3 regions of the Mesorhizobium sp. M0185 genome follow, and region 2 is predicted to be linked to each of the others. Evidence: predicted binding sites of a transcription regulator. Region 2 holds the regulator's gene; each other region holds the start of a gene.
What was found. The regulator PhoB, encoded in region 2, activates phosphate uptake and scavenging genes when phosphate is short. The targets are predictions, from matches to a motif close to TGTCATNNANCTGTCAT.
Positions count from the first base shown of each region.

Region 1: NKJ20_RS17255 (PhoX family protein) is a predicted target of PhoB. The motif match lies at 3,917-3,933, and genes of this name have one in related genera.
Region 3: NKJ20_RS23340 (RNA degradosome polyphosphate kinase) is a predicted target of PhoB. The motif match lies at 2,512-2,528, and genes of this name have one in related genera.

Region 1 is NZ_JAMYSY010000019.1:87,520-93,314, reverse strand. It holds gene NKJ20_RS17270 (ABC transporter permease) at 1-415, shown strand, start outside; gene NKJ20_RS17265 (MarR family winged helix-turn-helix transcriptional regulator) at 586-1,077, shown strand; gene NKJ20_RS17260 (GNAT family N-acetyltransferase) at 1,074-1,754, shown strand; gene NKJ20_RS17255 (PhoX family protein) at 1,859-3,850, opposite strand; gene NKJ20_RS17250 (hypothetical protein) at 4,051-4,389, shown strand; gene NKJ20_RS17245 (phosphatase PAP2 family protein) at 4,404-5,105, shown strand; partial or broken gene NKJ20_RS17240 (sodium-independent anion transporter) at 5,365-5,589, shown strand; gene NKJ20_RS17235 (SMP-30/gluconolactonase/LRE family protein) at 5,626-5,795, opposite strand, start outside.
Region 2 is NZ_JAMYSY010000035.1:60,043-65,837, reverse strand. It holds gene pstC (phosphate ABC transporter permease subunit PstC) at 1-743, shown strand, start outside; gene pstA (phosphate ABC transporter permease PstA) at 747-1,598, shown strand; gene pstB (phosphate ABC transporter ATP-binding protein PstB) at 1,595-2,398, shown strand; gene phoU (phosphate signaling complex protein PhoU) at 2,431-3,138, shown strand; gene phoB (phosphate regulon transcriptional regulator PhoB) at 3,155-3,844, shown strand; gene NKJ20_RS23995 (ROK family protein) at 3,854-5,098, opposite strand; gene xylF (D-xylose ABC transporter substrate-binding protein) at 5,386-5,795, shown strand, end outside.
Region 3 is NZ_JAMYSY010000034.1:4,083-9,877, reverse strand. It holds gene NKJ20_RS23360 (metal-sensing transcriptional repressor) at 1-168, opposite strand, end outside; gene NKJ20_RS23355 (TIGR02117 family protein) at 273-944, shown strand; gene NKJ20_RS23350 (FAD-dependent monooxygenase) at 954-2,186, opposite strand; gene NKJ20_RS23345 (zinc-finger domain-containing protein) at 2,206-2,451, opposite strand; gene NKJ20_RS23340 (RNA degradosome polyphosphate kinase) at 2,601-4,802, shown strand; gene ppx (exopolyphosphatase) at 4,802-5,795, shown strand, end outside.

The sequences.
Region 1 (5,795 bases), on a different contig from region 2:
GCTTGGCCTGATCATCCTGGCGACGGCCTCGCTGTTCGTGCCGCTGACGATCGAGCATCCGTTCTGGATGCTCGCCTTCCTGGTGCTGACGGCGGTGACCTTCAGCCTGTTCGGCTTTATCATCGGCATCTGGGCGAAGAGCTTCGAGCAGCTGCAGCTCGTGCCGCTGCTGATCATCACGCCGCTGACCTTCCTCGGCGGCAGCTTCTATTCGATCAACATGCTGCCCGGCATCTGGCGCACGGTGACGCTGTTCAACCCGGTGGTCTACCTGGTCAGTGGGTTCCGCTGGAGCTTCTACGGCAAGTCCGACGTTTCAGTCGGCGTCAGCCTCGGCATGACGGTGGTCTTCCTGCTCATCTGCATAGCGATCGTCGCCTGGATCTTCAGGACCGGCTACCGGCTGCGCAACTGATCGAACGGGCCTCGTCCAGGCGAAGCAGCCTTATCGATCGACCTTTCCTTGCCGAAGGCGACATAGGCCTGCGCACGATGCCTGGAACTCGCGCTTGAACGCCTCGATCTTGCTTTTCATGCATTGTTATATATCATGTTATCGATGTTCACGGGGATGAAAATTGACCTATGGAAGACGTCATACGATCGCTTGGCTTCCTGTGCCTGGGCAGCAGGCTGAAGCGTATAGGCGAGCAACTGCAAGCGGAGGCGCAGCGCCTGCTCGACAGGCTGGATGTCCCGGTTCAGGCGAGCCAATACCCGCTGCTGGCCGCGCTCGACAGGCTGGGCCCACTGCCGGTCGGGGAACTGGCGCAATCCCTTGGGATCGCGCAGCCGGGTGTGACGCGAACCGTCTCGCTTCTGGCCGGATTGGGATTGCTCGAGGTCAGTCCGTCGAACGATGACCAGCGGCGCAGGATCGTCTCGCTTACTCGGGACGGCCGGCGGCTGGTCGATGTCGCAAAGCGCGACGTCTGGCCTTGCATCGAGAACGTGGTCGCGGATTTGTGCGCAGGTTTTTCGGGGCCGCTTCTTGAGCAGCTGGCTGCCATCGAGGACGGCCTCGCCGCTGCCCCTCTCGACCGTCGTGTAAATAAGCCTGAGGGTGCCGCGCAATGAGACATCTGCTCGACCGCCCTATCTGGAGCGCGCTTCAGACGCGACATCGGGCCTTCGCGGAGGGTGACAACCTCGCCATGCGATATCGGCCGTCGATCGTCCCTTTCGCCGCCACTGGCGCGGACGACCCGGAAAGCCTGCGGGCGCTCGAAAACCTTGTCTCCCCGGGCGAGAGTGTGATCCTGCTTCAAGCGGACGCGATTGCTCTGCCCACGGGGCTTTCCGCGACTTCGACCGCAGCCGGGGTTCAGATGATCGCCGAGCAGCCATTGCAGATCGTCTCCGACCCGCGCGTGCATCGTCTGACCCGAGACGATGCTGCTGAGATGCTCGCCCTGGCATTGCTCACCAAGCCTGGCCCATTCACGCTCGAAGCCTTGAGCCTGGGCGATTTTTGGGGTGTGAAAATCGAGGGCAGGCTTGCGGCAATGGCCGGCGAGCGCATGAAGCAACCTGGTTATACCGAACTCAGCGGGGTGTGCTCACATCCGGAATTTCGCGGCGGTGGCCTAGGAAAGCTGCTGTCCCTATTCGTGGCAAACCGGATAGTGGCGCGCGGCGAAGTTCCCTATCTCCACGCCTATGCCAGCAACGCCGCGGCCATAGCGTTATACGAGTCCATCGGCTTCAGGTTGCGAAGCACAATGAATGTCGCCGTGGTTCAGCGCAGCGAATGATTAGTCGGCGTATGATGCGCAGCATGGATGCATCCGCGCATCGGAAAAGGAAGGATTTCGTGTCGCCGAAATCCTTCCTTGAGACTGCAAGATCTTGCTGCGTGTCAGACCGCGATCTTGCCGCCGCCTTGCCTGGTGATGGCAACGACCGCCGGGCGCACCGGCATGTCCGGCTTGAAGTCGGGCCAGCGCGTCGACAAATCCTCATAATAGGACGGACGGCCGAAAGCCTCCCAGTCCTCGCCGCCGTCGCCCGGATGCTGGACGGCAACGAAGGCGGTCTGGTCGTCCGGCGCAAACAGGGGACCGCACATTTCGGCGCCGATCGGCACGCGGAAGAACAGCTTTGATGTCGCCCGTGCCGTCCCTTCCGTATCGACAGCCCACAGACCGTCGGTGCGGCCGGTGGCTTTCGGGCCCTGGCCGTCGGTGGCGACCCAGAGGCGGCCGGCCGAATCTACCGTGCAATTGTCCGGCATGCCGAACCAGCCATTGGCGGTGGTTGCGGTCGAGAAGGTGGCGCCGACGTCGGCCACAGCGGGATCGCCGCATTTCAGCAGGATTTCCCACCTACCCTTTGTCGCGGTGAAATCACCGCCGTCCTCGACGATCTCGATGATGTGGCCAAAGGCGTTCTCGGCACGCGGGTTGGCGGCGTCGACCTGGTCGGCCTTGCGCTTCGAATTGTTGGTCAGCATGACGTAGACCTTGCCGTTGGTGGCATTGGGCTGGATGTCTTCCGGGCGGTCCATCTTGGTGGCGCCGAGCAGGTCGGCGGCGCGGCGCGTCTCGATCAGCACGTCGGCCTGGCTGTCGAAGCCGTTCTCCGCCGTCAGCGGCCCCTGGCCGAAGACGATCGGCAGCCACTCGACCGAACCGTCGTCGGCAAACTTGGCGACATGCAAGGTGCCGTCGTCGAGCAAATCCATGTTGGCGGCGCGGTCGTCCGGATCGAACTTGCCTGTGGTGACGAACTTATAGACATAATCGAAGCGCTCGTCGTCGCCGAGATAGAAGACGACACGGCCATCCTTGGCGACGATCGATTCGGCGCCCTCATGCTTGAAGCGCCCCATCGCGGTGCGCTTCCTCGGCGCCGAAGTCGGATCCTGGACGTCGACCTCGACGATCCAGCCGAAGCGGTTCGGCTCGTTCGGCTCCTTGCCGATATCGAAACGGTCGTAATGCGCTGCCCATTCATAGGCACCTTCGGGAATGCCGAGGCGCTTGTAATTGGCGGCTTCCTTATGCCCCTGCGGCAGCTCGCCCGAGAAATAGCCGTGGATGTTCTCCTCGGCCATGACATAGGTGCCCCATGGCGTGACGCCGCCGGCGCAATTGTTGATGGTGCCGATGACTTTCGTGCCGGTCGGATCGGCGCTGGTCTTGACGCGGTCGTGGCCGGCGACCGGGCCGGAGAGCGCGATCTCGGTGTTGGAGGTGATGCGGCGGTTGAGCTTGCCGTCGCGAACGACCTGCCATTTGCCTGATACCTTGCGTATCTCGACGATAGTGCCGCCATGCGCCGTCATCTCGACGTCGACTTGTTCCTTGCTGAGGGGCGCCTGCTTGGCCTTGCCGTCGATGATGGTGACGAGGCCCGGAAACATCAGGTGCGGATTGGTGTATTCGTGGTTGACCACCAGCAGGCCGTGCTCGGCCGAGCCGTCGATCGGGATATAGCCGACATAGTCGTTGTTGTAGCCGAATTGTCTGGCCTGGGCTTCCGCCGACTGTTTTGTCGGATCGAATTCCGGCGAATCGGCGAACAGCGGATCGCCCCAGCGCAGCAGTACATCGGCGTCATAGCCGGGTGCGACGTGATGCTTGTCGTCGATGCCGGCCTCGAGCTCGTCAAAAGCGAAGGCGGAGCCTTCGGCGGCGCGGGCATTGTCGGCGGTGATCAGCGCCAGCGGGCTGACGGTAGCGGCTATGGCCGAGACGGCAAGCGAACCCTTGAGGAAGCCGCGGCGTGAGAACCGCGCGGCGATGATCTCACCCATGGTGCGGTTGTCGGTGGGATTGGCTCCTGGCCCATCGTTTTCCTCGAGCAGGCTGGTGCGGAAATGGGCGTCAGGGGTGCGATGTTCGGTCATAGGGCCTGCCTCTGGCTGGATGGATTGCTGGAGCGTGTTGCCTGGCCAATCCGGTATTACCGGCAGGTCACAGTTTGATGACATGCCGGCTAATTGCCACCTGCGATTTCGTATCCAACATCGGCCCCGCTTGACCGCGACCGGCGCTTCGGAAACAAGAGCTGCGGCAGGCGGTAGGGACCGCATCGGGAGGAACAAAAGTGAGTTTCTGGGGACTTGGGCAGCTCTGCGTTTCGACGGTGATCTTCCTGCTGGCGGCGATGGCCGCAAAACAGTGGGGGCTGGCGCCGAGCCTCGGCAAGATTGTGCTGACGTTGGCGCTCTATTCGCTGGGCAATCTGATCATGCTGAGGCTGATCCGTGAATTCGGCATGTCGGTGTCGTTCAGCCTGTCGGCGGTGATCCAGCTGGTGTCGGTGAATGTGGTGGCGCTGGTCTTCTTCGGCGAGCGCGTCAATGCCTTGCAGGCAACCGGCATCGTGCTTGCCATCGCAGCTGTGGCGCTGATCACGCTCGGGCCCTATCTGCAAAGGCTGTAACTGCGATCGGGCCGATGAAGAAGATTGCAAGCAGACTGCCCAACTGGCTGGAGTTCCCGGTTCTGCTGGCCGGGCTGGTCATTGCCGGCGGGCTGTGGGGGTTCGAGGAGCTGATGGAGCTGGCGCGGGCGACCACGCCGCATGCCTTCGACACCGAAATCCTGCTTGCCTTCCGCAAGGCCGGCCAGCCCGACAATCCGATCGGACCGGCGTGGCTGGAAGGGGCGATGCGCGACATCACCAGCCTCGGCAGCGCCAGCGTACTGCTGCTGATCACGGCAGCAATGATCGTCTATCTGCTTCTTATCCGCAGGCCAGGCGCGGCGCTTCTCATGTTCGTCGCGGTAGCGGGCGGCCAGCTCCTGTCAAGCGTGCTGAAATTCGACATCGACCGGCCGCGCCCTGATCTGGTCTCGCATCTCGCCGATGTGGCATCGCTTTCGTTTCCGAGCGGCCACGCCATGCTGTCGGCGGTGACATATTTGACGCTGGGCAGCATGGCGGCGCGGTTTTTGCCCGGGCGGACAACGAAGATCTATGTACTCGGGCTGGCGGTGCTGACGACGGTGGTGGTCGGCATCAGCCGCATCTATCTCGGCGTCCACTGGCCGTCCGACGTATTGGCCGGCTGGTGCGCCGGCTTTGCCTGGGCGATGCTGTGCTGGCTTGCGGCACGGTTCCTGCAGCGATGGCTTGGGCGGGCCGACGGCACCTGACTCAAATCAGCCTGTTGACCAGGCCATGACCGCAGCCTGCCAGCAGGAAAACCATCGACAGCAAGGCTGTCGAGGTCGCCAGCGCTTTGAATATCTTCACCCGCTCATCCTTTTGAAGTCGTGCCTGTGAAATCGGGATCGCAGTGGATGTCCCGGCAAACGATGCCGAGGTTTGTAGCATCACAGTGCATCGGCTGGCAAAGAGTGCTGCATGTTTGGAGGCAGACCATCAATCCTTGGTGCAGGAAGACGTCGCCGACCGCGCCAGCGCAGGAACTTCATCCTCGACTGTTCGGCGATGCCGTTCTTCGATTCAACGGCGGCCAATGTCATCGAGGGTGCGGCCCACAAGGCGAGCCGCGCCGGCGTTCGCTTCATTATATCAGGCGCTTCGCCGCAGATACGCCGCATGCTGATCAACCACGGCGTCAAGCGGCCGCTGGTGACTTATGCCGCCTCGATCACGGATCGCGGGCGCAGCTGAAGAAAGCCGCGCCCGCCGCCTGAGCCGATGGCTGGCTTAGTCGAGGCCCAATGCCGCGATCTCGCCGTCGTTCATCAGCGGCACGAAGATTGTCGACTTGCCGTCGGTGCCGATGTCCGCGCTGCCCGGCTTGAACGTCGCAACCGCTTGCGGCGTGCCGCCGGCTTTGTAGCGGTAGAGCGTGCCGGTCATATACGCGGTGGCGT
Region 2 (5,795 bases):
CACTGGCGCCGATCTACGGCACCCTGGTCACGGCGGCCATCGCCATCCTGATCGCGGTTCCGATCGGCATCGGCATTGCAGTCTTTCTCACCGAGCTCTGCCCGCGCCCGCTCAGGCGCCCGATCGGCATAGCGGTCGAGCTGTTGGCCGGCATTCCTTCGATCATCTACGGCATCTGGGGCCTGTTCGTGTTCGCGCCATTCCTGCAGACGACGATACAGCCCTTCATCATCAACATCTTCCATGGCGTGCCGGGACTATCCAGCCTTTTCGCCGGCCCTCCTTACGGCATCGGCCTTCTGACCTCGGCGCTGATCCTCGCCATCATGGTGTTGCCCTTCATCACCTCGATCACCAAGGATGTCTTCGATACGGTGCCGGCGGTGCTGAAGGAATCGGCCTATGGCATCGGTTGCACGACCTGGGAAGTGACCCGGCGCGTGGTCATTCCCTATACCCGCATCGGCATCATGGGCGGCGTCATGCTTGGCCTCGGCCGGGCGCTCGGCGAGACCATGGCGGTGACCTTCGTCATCGGCAACGCCCACCGCATCAGTGCCTCCCTGTTCGCGCCGGGCACGACGATCTCGGCGACCATCGCCAATGAATTCACCGAGGCCGACGGCGACCTCTACACCTCCTCGCTGGTTTCGCTCGGCCTGATCCTCTTCGTCATCACCTTCCTGATCCTTGCCGCCGCCCGCTATATGCTGATGCGGATCGACGCCCGTACGGGAGCCTGACCGATGTCGCCATCCTCATCGCTCCACAGCCGCCGCAAAGCCAGGAATTCGGTGATGATGGCGCTTTGCGTCGTCGCCGCCGGCATCGGGCTTGCCTGGCTGGCGCTCATCCTCGGCGCACTGGTCTATAAGGGCACAGCCGGGCTTTCGTTCGCGGTCTTCACCGAGATGACGCCACCACCGGGCGAGGCCGGCGGCCTGCTCAATGCCATCGCGGGCAGCCTGCTGATGACGATCATCGCCGTTGTCGTCGGCACGCCGATCGGCGTGCTGGCGGGGACCTACATGGCCGAGTATGGACGCTTTTCGCGCATCACCACCGTCGTCCGCTTCATCAACGACATCCTGTTGTCGGCGCCGTCGATCATCATCGGCTTGTTTGTCTATGAGCTGATGGTGCGGCCAATGGGACATTTCTCGGCCATTGCCGGCGCCGTTGCGCTTGCCATCCTGGTCATTCCGGTGGTCGTGCGCACCACTGAAGACATGCTCAACCTGGTGCCGAACGCGTTGCGTGAAGCCGGTGCCGCGATCGGCGCGCCACGCTGGGTGGTGATCCGTTCGGTCGCCTACCGCGCCGCATTGTCCGGCATCGTCACCGGCATATTGCTGGCGATAGCACGCATTTCCGGCGAGACGGCGCCGCTGCTCTTCACCGCGCTCAACAACCAGTTCTGGAGCAGCAATATCAACGCGCCGATGGCCAGCCTGCCGGTGACCATCTTCCAGTTCGCTCTCAGCCCTTACGAGGAATGGCAGCAACTGGCGTGGACCGGCGCACTCATAATCACCCTGACGGTTCTGGGCTTGAGCATCCTCGCCCGCAGCCTTACCGGACGCAGAGAGGACAGATGACACAGATGTTGTCCCCAGACATGACGATGGCCGAAACGGTCGCCGAGAAGACGAAGATCGAGGTCAAGAATCTCAACTTCTACTACGGCCAGAGCAAGGCGCTGAAGGACATCAGCCTGTCGCTGCCTGAGCGCAGTGTCACGGCCTTCATCGGCCCTTCCGGCTGCGGGAAATCGACGCTGCTGCGTGTGTTCAACCGCATCTATGAGCTCTACCCAAAACAGACGGCCGAGGGCCAGGTGCTGCTCGACGGCAAGAACATTCTCGACCGGTCGCAGGATCTCAACCTCCTCAGGACCAAGATCGGCATGGTGTTCCAGAAGCCGACGCCGTTCCCGATGTCGATCTACGAGAACATCGCCTTCGGCGTCAGGCTCTACGAGAACCTCGGCAAGTCCGAGATGGACGGCCGCGTCGAACAGGCGTTGAAGCGCGCCGCGCTGTGGAGCGAGGTCAAGGACAAGCTCAACGCCAGCGGCTTGAGCCTGTCCGGCGGCCAGCAGCAGCGGCTCTGTATCGCCCGCACGGTGGCCGTGAAGCCGGAAGTCATTCTGCTCGACGAACCGGCTTCGGCCCTCGACCCGTTGTCGACCGCCAAGATCGAGGAACTGATCGACGAGTTGCAAGCCGACTACACGATCGTCATCGTAACCCACAACATGCAGCAAGCGGCGCGCGTGTCGCGCCAGACCGCCTTCATGTATCTGGGTGAGCTGGTCGAGTTCGACCGGACCGAGAAGATCTTCACGTCACCCCGCGAGAAGCGCACGCAGGACTACATCACTGGCCGCTTCGGCTGAGCCGTTCCGATCATGCATATGAGGACAGGACCATGGGCGAACACACAGTCGCTTCTTTCGACGAGGATCTCGAGCAGATCAGCAAGCTGATCCGCGACATGGCCGACCTCGCCGGTTCGATGGTCGGCGGGGCGACCAAGGCCCTGTTGAATTCCGACAACGTGCTGGCGCAACGCGTCGTTTCCGACGACGCCATCATGGATGCGCGTCAACGCGAACTGGACGACCGCGCCATCACCCTGATCGCCAAACGCCAGCCGATGGCCCACGATCTTCGCCATGTGGTCGGAGCGATCCGCATGGCGGGCGACCTCGAACGCATCGGCGACCTTGCCAAGAATATCGCCAAGCGCGTGAGTGCGGTCAGCCTCAGCGCCACGCCGCGGGACCTGTCGCATTCCATCGACGCGATGGCGCAGCTGGTTCTCATCCAGGTGCAGGGTGTCATCGAGGAATATGCTGCAGGCGATGCGGCCGCGTTGGCCAAGCTGCGTGCCGCCGACGAGCGCATCGACGTCAAATACACCTCCGTGTTCCGCGAGCTGTTGACCTACATGATGGAAGATCCGCGCAACATCACCGCTTGCACGCACCTGCTGTTCTGCGCCAAGAATCTGGAGCGGATCGGCGACCATGTCACCAACATCGCCGAAAATGCGTATTATGTGCTGACCGGCGAGCAATTGCCGGTCAATCGTCCGAAGCAGGACGAAACGACAATGTCCGCACCGGTGACATGATGGGGGTGCCCAGCCGATGATCGCACCACGCATAATGGTGGTGGAGGACGAGGAGCCGTTGGGTGTGCTGCTCCGCTACAATCTCGAATCCGAAGGCTACCAGGTCGAGGTGGTGACACGCGGCGACGAAGCCGAGATCCGTTTGCAGGAGAATGTGCCCGACCTTTTGGTGCTCGACTGGATGATACCAGCGGTTTCCGGCATCGAGCTCTGTCGTCGGCTGCGGGTGCGCCCCGAAACCGAGCGGCTACCGATCATCATGCTGACCGCGCGCGGCGAGGAGAGCGACCGGGTGCGCGGTCTTTCGACCGGCGCCGACGACTATCTGGTCAAACCGTTTTCGACACCGGAATTCATGGCCAGGGTCAAGGCGCTGCTGCGGCGCGCCAAGCCGGAAGTGCTGTCCAGCGTGCTGAAGGTCGGCGACATCGTTCTCGATCGCGAATCGCACAGGGTCTATCGCAAGAAGAGCGAAATCAGGCTCGGGCCGACCGAATTCCGGCTGCTCGAGTTCATGATGCGGCATCCGGGCCGTGTCTTCTCGCGCAGCCAGTTACTCGATAATGTCTGGGGCGAGACAATCTACATCGACGAACGCACCGTCGACGTGCATGTCGGGCGGCTGCGCAAAGCCGTCAACAACGGCCGGATGCCGGATGTCATCCGCACCATCCGCGGTGCCGGCTATGCGATCAGGGAAGATTGACCCGCCTGGTCAGGCTACGTTCTTTCTGACGCTGGGCCTCATTTGCGCGCCCGGCGCGAAAATCTCCTGGTCGACGAAGCTTAACGCCCGCATCGCGCAGCCTTCGCGGATCAGCGGCAATTCGTTCGGCTCTGTATCGAAGGAGATCGAGCCTGAATGCTGGCCGCCGGCGGTCTGGGCGATTGCCTTCCGCAAGGCCGGCTCGATCAGATCGAAGGCGGCGGCACTGGCGCCGACCATCGCGACCGGTGCCGGATCGATCAGCGCGAACAGCGAGCCGAGACCGAAACCCAGCGCTTCGCCGGCCTTGCGGTAGGCCTCGCGTTCCGGCCCATCTTTCTCGCGCGCCCGGGCCGCCAGTGCTCGCATGTCGGCGTCGCTGACGTCGGCGACCGGTTCGCTGTCTTCGCTCATCTGCCTGGCGTTGCGCCAGATGGCGTAGTTGCCGGCATAGGCCTCGATGCAGCCGCGCCGCCCGCAACGGCAGAGCGCGCCGCCCGGACGATGGATCATGTGGCCAAATTCGCCGCCCGAGGAATGCGTCCCGGTGAACAGTTCGCCCTTCAGCACCAGCCCCATGCCGATGCCATGCGAAAGCAGGATGGCGATGAAGTCGTCGCGATAGCGATCCGGATTGCGCCAGCGCAAAGCCACCGCCATCATGTTGCAGTCGTTCTCCACCGTTGCCGGGGTGCCGAATTCGTCCTCCAGCATGTCGGCAAAGGCGATGTCGGTCTGCGGCGTGATCGGCGACCACAGCATGGCGCGTGCAGGGGAGTCGGTAATGCCCTGAATCGCCAGGGCGATGCGGGCGACACTGCGGACGTCAAGGTCTGGATCCTGCAGCCGGCGCCGGACGATGGCCATGCATTCACGGATCAACTCGTCGCGCGGCATGGTCAGCGTGTCCAGCCGGCGCTGTTCCTCGGCGATCACCTGTCCCGTATAGTCGATAATGGCGGCCGACAGGAAATTCAGCGACAACACCACGGTCAGCACCGCCGCCGCTTCCGGATTGAGGGCGAGGCCGACCTGCGGACGACCGCGTTTCAACGAAACGGGCTCACTTGCCTTGCTCTCGGCGAGGATGCCTTCCCGTATCAGGTCGGAAGAGATCGCCGATATGGTCGAATGACTGAGGCCGGTGGTAGCTGCGATCTCAGTACGCGATGGCTGGCCGGCCCGGCGCACCGCCGAGATCACCATCGCCCGGTTGCGCCGGCGCAAATCGTCATGGCGGATTCCGACCGACATTGGTTTGCTTTCCTCCCGGTTGCCCGCGGCCGCTCATGAACCGGAAGCCGTCGGTAATGTCCGACAAATAGTGTCGGATGCAGGCAAATAGTGTCAGATGCAGGTGGCGCTGTCATCGTTTATTCCGACGCTCGAAAAAACTCGCAGAGTCATCAAAATCCATCAGAATCGATGTTGACAGCAGCAGGAGATCGGGCCAGTATTTTTTCGAGGCTCGAAAAAATTAGAGCTTCTAAGCTGGTCTTTGAGCCAATTGATCACGCCGTACGCGGCGCAGGGAGGATATGATGAAGAAATTCACGACCGCCATTCTGGCGGGTGTCGCCATGACGCTGGCGCTGGCGTCGGTGGCGCAGGCTAAAGACAAGGTCATCGGCGTTTCCTGGTCGAACTTCCAGGAAGAGCGCTGGAAGACCGACGAGGCCGCAATGAAGGCGGCCATCGAGGCCGCAGGCGACAAGTATATTTCCGCCGACGCACAGTCCAACCCCGGCAAGCAGCTCACCGACGTCGAGAGCCTGATCTCGCAGGGCGCCAACGCACTGATCATCCTGGCGCAGGATGCCTCGGCCATCGGGCCGGCCGTGCAAAAGGCGCTGGACGAAGGTATTCCGGTTGTCGGCTACGACCGGCTGATCGAGAACAAGGACGTCTTTTACCTGACCTTCGACAACAAGGAAGTCGGCCGCATGCAGGC
Region 3 (5,795 bases), on a different contig from region 2:
CTCGCGCTTGGCGCTGCTGATGGCCCTTTCGACGGCATGAAGCTGCTGCGCCAGGTCAACGCAAGGGCGATGCGCCTCGATCATCGCCAGCACCGCCGCAAGGTGGCCTTGCGCGCGCTTTAGGCGCTTTATGATGGAAGGATGCGAGGCGTGGAGGTGATCTGACATGCTTGAGCATATCCTCCCGGGGAGGATACGCGTCAAGCTCTAAGTCAGCTGTGCAACTTTCGGAGGGGCTTCACCTTGAGCATTGCTTGTTCTATGCCTTTCCCATGAAGAAGCTTGCCCGTTTTCTTGGCCTGCTGGTCGTTGCAGCAGTCCTTGCGGTGGCGCTGGGCACGCTGCTGCCGCGCCCGCTCTGGCCGGCGGCCGTTGCCGATCCGATCGGCACAAGCCACCGTATCCTGGTGCTGCAAAATCCGATCCACACCGACATCGCCATCCCGGTCGACGACGATGTGCGCCGGCGCTTCCATTTCCTGGTCGATGCCGGCATTCCCGCCGACATGGCGGAGGTCCGCTACATCGTCTTCGGCTGGGGCGGCCGCGCCTTCTATCTAGAGACGCCGACCTGGTCGGAACTGAAGGCAGTGCCGGTGATGAAGGCGCTGACCGTCGATGCCTCGGTGATGCATGTCGACATTTCAGGCGACATCGCCGAGCCGCATCCCGACGTCGCCGGCTTCGACATCGGCGAGGAGCGGTTTACCGCGCTGCTCGATTACATTGCGGCAAGCTTCCGGCACGGACCCAACGGGGCCATGCCGATCGAGAATGCGGCGTATTCCCGTTTCGATCGTTTCTTCGAAGCCAATGGCCATTTCAACGCGCTGGTCGGCTGCAACACCTGGGCGGCGGCTGCACTGCGCACGGCCGGGCTGCGCACCGGCTGGTGGAACCCGCTGCCGGCCTCGCTCGGCCTTTCGATGCGGCTTTACAATTGACAAGGCGACTTAGGACCGCCGAGCGTCCAACGCCCGCCAGCCATAGAGCCAGTCGAGATCGGCGGCGAGTTTTTCGGGCGAGCGCATCGCCAGGAACAGGTTGCGGGCCATCGCCACCGGCCCGGCCGCATGCCAGGCGAGGCGGTTGACGACGCCGCGGCGGGCGACCTGGGCGACGCGCGGCCGCCGCGCCTGTTCCCAGGCGACAAGCGCGCTGCTGAGATCGGCAGGCGAGGTGGCAACGAAACCGGCAAGGGTTACCGCGTCCTCGATCGCCATCGCCGCGCCCTGTGCGGCAAACGGCGTCATCGCATGCGCCGCATCGCCGATCAGCGCGATCCCTTCCGGCGTCGTCCACCGCCGCTGCTCGACGGTGTGGATCGGCCATGCCGTCCATGGCGCGGCCTCGCTCGCCAGACGGACCAGCGCCGGCGCGGTACCGCGCATGGCGCTGGCGAGGCTGGCGGGGTTGGCATGCCCCGACCAGCCCTCGGCGATGCGCTTGCCCCTGGTGAAGGCCGCAAGGTTGAAGGCAGTGCCACGGCTGACCGGATAGGCGACCATGTGGAAGCCGGGATAGAGGAATGCGGTAACGCAATCGGGCGCACCGATCACCCTGAAGGCTTGTCCGGCGGGGCTGTCGGCGGCCACCGTGGCGCGCCAGGCAAGCTCGCCCGAAAACCGGCTTCTGCCGAATTCGGCCGCCTTGCGGGCCAGTTTTTCTCGCACCGACGACCAGACGCCATCGGCGCCGATCAGCAGACAGCCAGCCTCGACCGTGTCGCCATCAGCCGATGCAGTGACGGTAACACCTTTCGATCCGGCTGCGATGTCGGTCACCCGCGCGCCGGCGATCAGATCGATACCGGGCTGCTCCGAAACTCGCTGCATCAGCGCTGACTGCAGATCCGCGCGGTGGGCAACGAGATAGGGCGCTCCCCAGCGCGTTTCGGCCGCCTGGCCAAGCGGTACGCGCGCCAGCTTGCGCAGCGTGGCGGCATCCTTGAGCACGACCGCCTCCGGCCGCACCGCCGTCGCCAGCAGCCGATCGAGTACGCCGAGCTGCCGTAGGATGCGCGTCGCGTTGGGCGAAAGCTGGATACCGGCGCCGGCAGCCTCGAGGTGCTGCGCCTGTTCGAACAGTTTTATCCGATAGCCGCGCTCGGCGAAGGCCAGTGCCGCGGTCAGCCCGGCGACGCCCGCCCCGGCGATGACCACCTGCCGGGACTGCGTTTCCTGCATCAGGCTTGTCGCGGAAGAATCAGGCGGCCTGGTCGAGATAGAGGCAGCCCGGCGGCTGCGTTTCCAACGCCTTCAGCTTCGGCGAATAGCGATAGAGCGTCGAGCAATACGGGCAGACTTTTTCGTTGTCGTCGCCCATGTCGAGAAATACATGGGGGTGGTCGAAAGGCGGATTGGCGCCGGTGCACATGAATTCCTTGACGCCGATGTCGATTGCCGGATAGCCCGCATCGTTCTGGAAATGGGGAATGGAACCGCCTGCCATCGTCGTCTCCTGATCTTGTCGATTGCATCTGGATCATAACCCGTCTCTTTGCAAGATCGATGAAATGAAACTGTCGCAAAAGCCTGTCAGAGGATAAGTTAAGCCGGTTAAGGCTATGGTCGTCGAACGGTGTGGGAAGAGCGGAAACCATGAACGAACTGAAGCCGGTGCAGAACGAATTCATCACCGTCGAGGCGGCGAGCCGCGAAGGCGGCAATCCCGACCGCTTCGTCAACCGCGAGTTTTCCTGGCTGCAATTCAACCGGCGCGTGCTCGAAGAGTCGCTGAACGCCAACCATCCGCTGCTCGAGCGTGTTCGCTTCCTGTCGATATCGGCCGCCAACCTCGACGAGTTCTTCATGGTCCGCGTTGCGGGTCTTGCCGGCCAGGTGCGCGAGGGCATCGTGCTGAAGAGCCCGGACGGACGCACGCCCGAGCAGCAGCTCGAACAATTGCTGCGCGAGGTCGAGCGCCTGCAGGAGGACCAGCAGAAAAGCCTTTCGGCGCTGATGCTGCTGCTCGACAAGGAAGGCATCGAGAGCATCACCCGCGATGCGCTGAGCAAGGACGAGAAGATCTGGCTCGAGGACCATTTCCAGGAGCAGGTATTTCCGGTGCTGACGCCGCTGTCGATCGACCCGGCGCATCCGTTCCCGTTCATTCCCAATCTCGGTTTCTCGATGGCGTTGCAATTGCGCCACCGTAAGAACAGCGAGGAAATGAGCGCGCTTTTGCGCCTGCCGGTGGCGCTGAGGCGCTTCATCCGCTTGCCGGATCGCAAGCGCCATGTCCGCTTCATCCCGCTCGAGGAGGCGGTCGGTCTTTATATCGGCAAGCTGTTCCCGGGCTACGAGGTCAAGGGTTCCGGCACGTTCCGCATCATCCGCGACAGCGATATCGAGGTCGAGGAAGAATCCGAGGATCTGGTGCGCCTGTTCGAGACGGCGCTGAAGCGGCGGCGCCGCGGCTCGGTTATCCGGATCGAATTCGACCGGCTGATGCCGCCCGAACTGCGCGACTTCGTCGCCGGCGAGCTTGGCGTTTCGGCAAGCCGCATCAGCGTGCTCACCGGTCCGCTGGCGCTCAGCCAGATCTCGGAGATCGTCGCCGTCGCCCGCGACGATCTGAAATTCACCCCCTACAATCCCCGCTTTCCCGAGCGCATCCGCGAGCATGGCGGCGATTGTTTTGCCGCGATCCGCGAGAAGGACATCATCGTCCACCACCCCTACGAATCCTTCGACGTCGTGGTGCAGTTCCTGCGTCAGGCGATGGCCGATCCGGAAGTGGTAGCGATCAAGCAGACGCTCTATCGCACCTCCAACGACAGCCCGATCGTACGCGCTTTGGTCGACGCCGCCGAGGCCGGCAAGTCGGTGACCGCGCTGGTCGAGCTCAAGGCGCGCTTCGACGAGGAGGCCAACATCCGCTGGGCGCGCGACCTCGAGCGCGCCGGCGTCCAGGTGGTCTTCGGCTTTCTCGAACTGAAGACCCATGCGAAAATGTCGCTGGTGGTGCGGCGCGAGGACGGCAGGCTGCGCAATTACGTGCATCTCGGCACCGGCAACTACCACCCGGTCACGGCACGCATCTACACCGACCTGTCCTTCTTCACCACCGCCCCGACGATCGCGCGCGATGTCGCCCAGTTGTTCAACTTCATCACCGGCTATGCCGAGCCGGCCGAGCAGATGCGGCTGGCCATCTCGCCGTTCACGCTACGCGACCGCATCCTCCAGCACATTTCGGATGAGATCAGCCACGCGCTGGAGGGCAGGCCGGCCCGCATCTGGATGAAGATGAACGCCTTGGTCGACCCGATCGTCATCGATGCCCTCTATGATGCCAGCCGCGCCGGCGTCGAGATCGATCTCGTCGTGCGCGGCATCTGCTGCCTGAGGCCGCAGGTGCCCGGCCTGTCGGAGAACATAAGGGTGAAATCGATCGTCGGCCGTTTCCTCGAGCACAGCCGCATCTATTGCTTCGGCAACGGTCACGGCCTGCCCTCGGACGGGGCGATCGTCTACATCTCCTCGGCCGATCTGATGCCACGCAATCTCGACCGCCGCGTCGAGACCATGGTGCCGATCACCAATCCAACTGTGCATGAGCAGGTGCTCGGCCAGATCATGCTCGGCAACATCATGGACAACCAGCAAAGTTTCGACGTATTGGCTGACGGAACCTCCCGGCGCGTCGTGCTGGAGGAGGGCGAGGAACCGTTCAACGCGCAGGAATATTTCATGACCAATCCGAGCCTGTCCGGACGGGGCGATGCGTTGAAGTCGCATGCGCCCAAGCGCATCGCGCAGTTCAAGCGCCGCAAGAAACAGAACGCAGCGACGGGCTGATGATTTCAGCGTCCCAGGGCCGGCTTCAGGACCGCCGACCGCTGTCCATCATCGATATCGGATCGAACTCGATCCGTCTTGTCATCTATGAGGGGCTGGCGCGTTCGCCGACCTTGCTGTTCAACGAAAAGATGCTGGCCGGCCTCGGCCGCGGCATCGTTTCGACCGGAAAGCTCGATCCCGAGGCGGTGACGCGCTCGATGGAAGAGTTCCGCCGTTTCCGCGCACTCTCCGACCAGGCCGGCGCCGAGCGCATATATGTGCTGGCGACCGCCGCCGCTCGCGAGGCCGTCAACGGCCCCGACTTCATCCACCGCGCCGAGGATGTGCTCAAGACCGAGATCCAGGTGCTGAGCGGCCGCGAGGAAGCCCATTATTCGGCGCTCGGCGTCATCTCCGGTTTCCACCCGGCCAACGGCATTGCCGGCGACCTTGGCGGCGGCAGCCTCGAACTGATCGACATCGATGGTGAGACGATCGGTGACGGCATCACGCTGCCGTTGGGCGGCTTGCGCCTGCAGGACATGGCGAAGAACTCGCTGACCCAGGCGGCAAGGATCACGCGCGACCAACTGGCGCGGGCGAAATTGCTGAAGGGCGGGCAGGGCAGGACCTTCTACACGGTCGGCGGCACCTGGCGAAATCTCGCCCGGCTACACATGGAAATGACCAACTACCCGCTCGGCGTCATGCACCATTACGAGATCGGCATCGAAAGCGCCGCGAACTTCCTCCGGCAGGTTGCCAAGGCCGAGATCGACAAGATCAAAGGCATCGAGGGCATCTCCAAGAACCGCCGCTCGCTGCTGCCCTATGGCGCCATCGTGCTGCAGGAGATCATGGCGGCGATGCAGCCGTCGAAGATCATCGTGTCGGCGCTGGGCGTGCGCGAGGGCTTTCTCTATTCGCTGCTCGACAAGGCCGAGCAGAAAGCCGATCCGCTGATCTCGGCGGCGGAAGAGCTTGCCCGCCTGCGCTCGCGCTCGGTCGACC